2 regions of the Rossellomorea sp. ABR4_012 genome follow, and region 2 is predicted to be linked to the other one. Evidence: a T-box and tRNA genes for the amino acid it is inferred to sense, from the RefSeq annotation. Region 2 holds a T-box; the other holds one or more tRNA genes.
The links. The T-box of region 2 lies ahead of proS (proline--tRNA ligase). A T-box ahead of a tRNA ligase gene usually reads a tRNA of that ligase, here a tRNA-Pro.
Positions count from the first base shown of each region.

Region 1: it encodes a tRNA-Pro, which carries the amino acid that the T-box ahead of proS (proline--tRNA ligase) is inferred to sense. The anticodon was not compared.

Region 1 covers NZ_JBSWVK010000001.1:224,720-228,118, forward strand. Annotated here, with positions in the region: rRNA gene ACXAFV_RS01195 (16S ribosomal RNA) at 1-1,483, opposite strand, end outside; tRNA gene ACXAFV_RS01200 (tRNA-Ala) at 1,720-1,795, opposite strand; tRNA gene ACXAFV_RS01205 (tRNA-Pro) at 1,804-1,880, opposite strand; tRNA gene ACXAFV_RS01210 (tRNA-Arg) at 1,888-1,964, opposite strand; tRNA gene ACXAFV_RS01215 (tRNA-Leu) at 2,059-2,147, opposite strand; tRNA gene ACXAFV_RS01220 (tRNA-Gly) at 2,157-2,231, opposite strand; tRNA gene ACXAFV_RS01225 (tRNA-Leu) at 2,237-2,321, opposite strand; tRNA gene ACXAFV_RS01230 (tRNA-Lys) at 2,361-2,436, opposite strand; tRNA gene ACXAFV_RS01235 (tRNA-Thr) at 2,621-2,696, opposite strand; tRNA gene ACXAFV_RS01240 (tRNA-Val) at 2,819-2,894, opposite strand; rRNA gene rrf (5S ribosomal RNA) at 2,907-3,023, opposite strand; rRNA gene ACXAFV_RS01250 (23S ribosomal RNA) at 3,125-3,399, opposite strand, start outside.
Region 2 covers NZ_JBSWVK010000002.1:232,109-235,507, reverse strand. Annotated here, with positions in the region: gene proS (proline--tRNA ligase) at 134-1,564, opposite strand; T-box leader at 1,639-1,832, opposite strand; gene ACXAFV_RS10715 (MFS transporter) at 1,882-3,099, opposite strand; T-box leader at 3,215-3,399, opposite strand, start outside.

The DNA.
Region 1 (3,399 bases), on a different contig from region 2:
CACCTTAGGCGGCTGGCTCCAAAAGGTTACCTCACCGACTTCGGGTGTTACAAACTCTCGTGGTGTGACGGGCGGTGTGTACAAGGCCCGGGAACGTATTCACCGCGGCATGCTGATCCGCGATTACTAGCGATTCCAGCTTCATGCAGGCGAGTTGCAGCCTGCAATCCGAACTGAGAACGGTTTTATGGGATTGGCTAAACCTCGCGGTCTCGCTGCCCTTTGTACCGTCCATTGTAGCACGTGTGTAGCCCAGGTCATAAGGGGCATGATGATTTGACGTCATCCCCACCTTCCTCCGGTTTGTCACCGGCAGTCATCTTAGAGTGCCCAACTGAATGCTGGCAACTAAGATCAAGGGTTGCGCTCGTTGCGGGACTTAACCCAACATCTCACGACACGAGCTGACGACAACCATGCACCACCTGTCACTCTGTCCCCCGAAGGGGAAAGCCCTATCTCTAGGGTTGTCAGAGGATGTCAAGACCTGGTAAGGTTCTTCGCGTTGCTTCGAATTAAACCACATGCTCCACCGCTTGTGCGGGCCCCCGTCAATTCCTTTGAGTTTCAGTCTTGCGACCGTACTCCCCAGGCGGAGTGCTTAATGCGTTAGCTGCAGCACTAAAGGGCGGAAACCCTCTAACACTTAGCACTCATCGTTTACGGCGTGGACTACCAGGGTATCTAATCCTGTTTGCTCCCCACGCTTTCGCGCCTCAGTGTCAGTTACAGACCAGAAAGTCGCCTTCGCCACTGGTGTTCCTCCAAATATCTACGCATTTCACCGCTACACTTGGAATTCCACTTTCCTCTTCTGCACTCAAGTTCCCCAGTTTCCAATGACCCTCCACGGTTGAGCCGTGGGCTTTCACATCAGACTTAAGAAACCACCTGCGCGCGCTTTACGCCCAATAATTCCGGACAACGCTTGCCACCTACGTATTACCGCGGCTGCTGGCACGTAGTTAGCCGTGGCTTTCTGGTTAGGTACCGTCAAGGTGCCGCCCTATTCGAACGGCACTTGTTCTTCCCTAACAACAGAGTTTTACGATCCGAAAACCTTCTTCACTCACGCGGCGTTGCTCCGTCAGACTTTCGTCCATTGCGGAAGATTCCCTACTGCTGCCTCCCGTAGGAGTCTGGGCCGTGTCTCAGTCCCAGTGTGGCCGATCACCCTCTCAGGTCGGCTACGCATCGTCGCCTTGGTGAGCCGTTACCTCACCAACTAGCTAATGCGCCGCGGGTCCATCTGTAAGTGGTAGCTAAAAGCCACCTTTCAACAGTTCCTCATGCGAGGAACTGAGTTATCCGGTATTAGCCCCGGTTTCCCGGAGTTATCCCAGTCTTACAGGCAGGTTACCCACGTGTTACTCACCCGTCCGCCGCTGATCTCAGGGAGCAAGCTCCCTTTGATCCGCTCGACTTGCATGTATTAGGCACGCCGCCAGCGTTCGTCCTGAGCCAGGATCAAACTCTCCGATAAAAGTTTGAATAGCTCTTGTTTGCAACGATTCTATCGTTGCGGTAAATCTAGAATTAACGTTGACGTATTGTCTTGTTTTGTTCAGTTTTCAAGGTTCAATTTGTTAAGTGCTTCGTTTGAAGCGACTTTACAAGTATATCATCGACACTGTTGAGTGTCAACAACTTTTTTAATTTTTTTCACCGAAGTGAGTTAAGGTAGATTCTTTTACTCCGCTTACGCTGCGTAAAAAATCTTGGTGGAGCCTAGCGGGATCGAACCGCTGACCTCCTGCGTGCAAAGCAGGCGCTCTCCCAGCTGAGCTAAGGCCCCATCTAAGGTGGTCGGGAAGACAGGATTCGAACCTGCGACCCCTTGGTCCCAAACCAAGTGCTCTACCAAGCTGAGCTACTTCCCGAAATAGATGGCGCGCCCGAGAGGAGTCGAACCCCTAACCTTTTGATCCGTAGTCAAACGCTCTATCCAATTGAGCTACGGGCGCATTATTTAATTAAGGCTATTTGCTGACGCAAATTAAGAAAAGATGTTTTGCTAGCACAAGCTATTGAGAGTTATTTTGCTTTTGCAAAAAACTCTGGTGCCGAGGACCGGAATCGAACCGGTACGGTAGTCACCTACCGCAGGATTTTAAGTCCTGTGCGTCTGCCAGTTCCGCCACCCCGGCAAAAATCTTTGGAGCGGAAGACGGGATTCGAACCCGCGACCCCCACCTTGGCAAGGTGGTGTTCTACCACTGAACTACTTCCGCAAATATGGTGCGGGTGAAGGGACTTGAACCCCCACGCCTCGCGGCGCCAGATCCTAAGTCTGGTGCGTCTGCCAATTCCGCCACACCCGCATGATAAAAGATATGATGTTTTGCCTGAGCAAAAATCAATGGTGAGCCATGAAGGACTCGAACCTTCGACCCTCTGATTAAAAGTCAGATGCTCTACCAACTGAGCTAATGGCTCGTAATAGTATTAATTAAAAATTATTATTTCACTTCTATCTTTGTGCATCTACGACGTCCAGCTCTCAGGAAGCTTAACCAAGATGCTGCTCGAGCTGTACGCTAGAAGATAACTCAATGATGTTATTTCTTTCGTGCTCTACCAACTGAGCTAATGGCTTATATTATAATGAGAAAAACCAAAATGGTGCCGGCAAGAGGACTTGAACCCCCAACCTACTGATTACAAGTCAGTTGCTCTACCAGTTGAGCTACACCGGCATAAAAAAGATGTTTTCGTCAGCTTGTCTTAAATAAGCTTCAGAAAATCATTGGAAAGATATTTTGCTTGCGCAAAAATCAAGGAAGATTCTTTTACTCCGCTGATGCTTCGTAAAAAATCATGGTGGAGGATGACGGGATCGAACCGCCGACCCTCTGCTTGTAAGGCAGATGCTCTCCCAGCTGAGCTAATCCTCCGGATTATAAATCGCCTGGCGACGTCCTACTCTCACAGGGGGAGAGCCCCCAACTACCATCGGCGCTGAAGAGCTTAACTTCCGTGTTCGGCATGGGAACGGGTGTGACCTCTTCGCCATAATCACCAGACGAATATTCAATTGAAGGGTTTGTTCCTTCAAAACTAGATAAAGGATTGATGTCAAGAAAGTCGAGTATCGACCAATGTGTTCATTTAAAAATGACTCTTTGTGGTTAAGTCCTCGATCGATTAGTATCAGTCAGCTCCACATGTCACCATGCTTCCACCTCTGACCTATCTACCTAGTCATCTTCTAGGGATCTTACTCACATAAAGTGATGGGAAATCTCATCTCGAGGGGGGCTTCATGCTTAGATGCTTTCAGCACTTATCCCTTCCGCACATAGCTACCCAGCGATGCCTTTGGCAAGACAACTGGTACACCAGCGGTGCGTCCATCCCGGTCCTCTCGTACTAAGGACAGCTCCTCTCAAATTTCCTGCG
Region 2 (3,399 bases):
TGTACCTGGTACACCACAAACAAATATGTACCTGGTACAAATTCACCAACCCATACCAGGTACACATTGTGCATCTCTCACTTGCAATAAGATCATCCATCGTCACAAGGATAATAAACGCTGTCTCAACGCTCTAATAAGCTTTCGCCCAATAAACCATCTTCTCCGCATCTTTCCCGCAGCACACACAAGTGTCCGCCACTTTCTTCTGCTCAAACGGCATACAGCGCGAAGTCGCACCCGTTTCTTCCTTGATCTTATCCTCACAAGCAAGCTCGCCGCACCACATCGCCTTCACGAAACCGCCTTTCCCGGCAATCACCTCTTTAAACTCAGCAAACCCTGAAGCGATACTCGTCATCTCCTCGCGATGCTCCCTCGCTTTTTCAAAAAGGTTCTTCTGAATCTCTTCAAGCAGTGCTGGCACCTTCGTTTCTAGTTCCCCGACAGGCACCGTCACCTTCTCACCTGTATCACGGCGGGCCAAAATCACCTGGCCGTTCTCGATATCACGAGGCCCGACTTCAAGGCGAAGTGGAATCCCCTTCATTTCATACTCATTGAACTTCCATCCCGGCTTCTTGTCGCTCGCATCGATCCCGACACGCGCTACAGCCGACAACTTGTCTTTCAATTCATAGGCAAAATCAAGCACGCCTTCCTTATGCTGCGCAATCGGCACAATCATCAATTGAGTCGGCGCCATACGAGGAGGCACAACTAGACCCCGGTCATCCCCGTGCACCATGATCATCGCCCCGATGATGCGCGTCGTCAGTCCCCAGGACGTCTGCTGCACATGTTGAAGCTTCCCTTCACGGTCGGTGAACTGAATGCCGAACGCTTTCGCAAATCCATCACCCAAATGGTGCGATGTCCCGGACTGCAAAGCTTTTCCGTCGTGCATCAAGCTCTCGATTGTGTACGTATACTTCGCACCGGCAAACTTTTCTTTCTCTGTCTTCTGCCCCTTCACCACAGGGATTGCCAGCAGCTCTTCACAAAGCTCTGCGTACACTTCGAGCATCCTCACTGTTTCTTCATGTGCATCCTCATCCGTCTCATGGCACGTATGACCTTCCTGCCATAGGAACTCCAGCGTCCGCAGGAACGGCCTCGTCGTTTTCTCCCAGCGCACAACATTGGCCCACTGGTTATACAGCTTCGGCAAATCGCGGTAGGAATGGATGATATTTTTATAATGCTCACCGAACAGCACCTCGGAAGTCGGACGTACACATAGTCTCTCCGAAAGCTCCTCTTCACCGCCGTGTGTCACCCACGCCACCTCTGGCGCGAAACCTTCGATATGATCCTTCTCCCGCTGCAAAAGACTTTCCGGAATGAACAGCGGCATATACACATTCTCATGCCCCGTTTCCTTGATCTTCGCATCAAGCGCATTCTTTATATTTTCCCAAATCGCATATCCGTAAGGACGGATGATCATCGACCCGCGCACACTCGAATAATCGACCAGCTCCGCCTTCTTCACTACATCCGTATACCACTGGGCGAAATCCTCATCCATCCCGGTAACGTCTTTTACAAATTCCTTAGCCATACATAGCACCCTCTTTTTTAAAATATAAGCTTGTCCCCACACCTTTTTGATAAATAAAAAAAGCCCCGCTCATCATCAGGGACCATCTCTGGCGGTACCACCCTGATTCAAAGCAAAGCTTTACACTCACACATGATAACGGTATTCAACCGCTGAATATTCAGACTCAGAGGCAGGTTCAAATGATTGTCAATAGGAGCCTCGCACCACTCTGGCCCCCTCTCTGAAAAGACAGGTTCACTTTACTGATCCTCTTCAATGTTTTTGATTATTTTAGATGATTATATAGAGATTCCCATGTAGTGTCAATTTTATTTTCACTGTGATACGAGCGGCTTCTTTTCAAGCGGCTTAACCCTCCCACTGTTTAATGAATAGATACAGAGGAAAACAGTCACTATCAGCATCACGACAGCGCCTGCGATCACCACTCCCCGGATGGATAAAAGCTCTGCCCCTGCACCGATGGATACTGTTGCGGCAATGACAAGCACTCCTTCAAGCCAGCCGTACATACTGCTCACGCGACCCATCACCTCAACCGGTACCCGCTCCTGAATGAACGTATCAAACCCTGTCTCTGCAAATGCCAGCGAGAAGGACAGTAGTGAAAAGCCCACTGCGGCAGCGACGAAACCTCCTGAAAATGAATACACAATATACCCGGCTGAAACCATCACTGAGCCGAAAGCAATCAGGTGGAGATCACGAACTTTGTCTGCAATCGCAATATTCACGAGAGCCCCGACAAGAAAACCTGCCCCCGCAATGCTTACCAAATATCCATACGTGCTGTTTGAAAGCTCCAGCACTTCTTTTGAAAAAGCGGCCTCCAGTGAATCGACCGCAGCGGTCATGACGATCATGCAGCTGAACAATAGGTACACCACCATCACATAGATGGAGCGGCGGCTAAAATCCTTGACCACCCGCCAGTCTGCCTTGATCAATTCAAAAGAGAATTTCTCCGAACTGGCAAGCGAATCTCCCTCCAAATCCGGAAGCAGGAGGGTAATCAATCCCGAAAGAAACAACGCGGCCGCGTTCAAATAAAGCGCCATCTCCGGTGTACCGATGATGAATAACACCCCTGCAATCGCTGGTCCGATGATAAAAGCACCAGATCCGATCAAGCTCCGGAGCGCATTGAACCGCTGCCGCTTCTCCCTCGGAATCAATTTCGTCATATATGTCATCGAGGCCGGATAAAAAACCGCACTCCCCATATTGATGACAAATACAACAGCATACATCAGCGGGATTGAAGAAATGAACGGCAGCACTGCTACCAGCACCGCCCTGAGTATATCCAGAAACACCATCAATCCCCGTTTATTCAGCCGATCGATCAAACTCCCCGCCCATGCATTCGTAACCAGCGCAGCCAGCGGCTTCAGCACATAAAGAATCCCGACCGCAAGCGCCGAACCCGACTCATCCAGCACAATCAAATTAAGTGCAATCAAGAATATCCATGCTCCGACATTCGACAACCCTATACCCATCAACATCAAAAACGGATCCTTCCATCTCATCTTCAACACTCCTCCCCGCGATTCCTACAACGCCCGTCCCTCGTCGCTTTAAAGCAGCGAGGGACGGGCCTTCAATTTGACCAATAAAAAAATCCCACCCCCAAGACGTCTCAGTCTTGGGGGCGAGATTCGATCGCGGTGCCACCCCAGTTCGTCAATATGTCACCATATCAACCTTTTCGGGTACGGCTTTTTGCATATACCCTAGCTCTATAACAGGAGCTCCTGTCACACCATCCCCTAAAAGTTCCGATGTGCAGCTCAGAGTCTTGGTTCACCTGCAGCCTCCCTGCCCCTTTT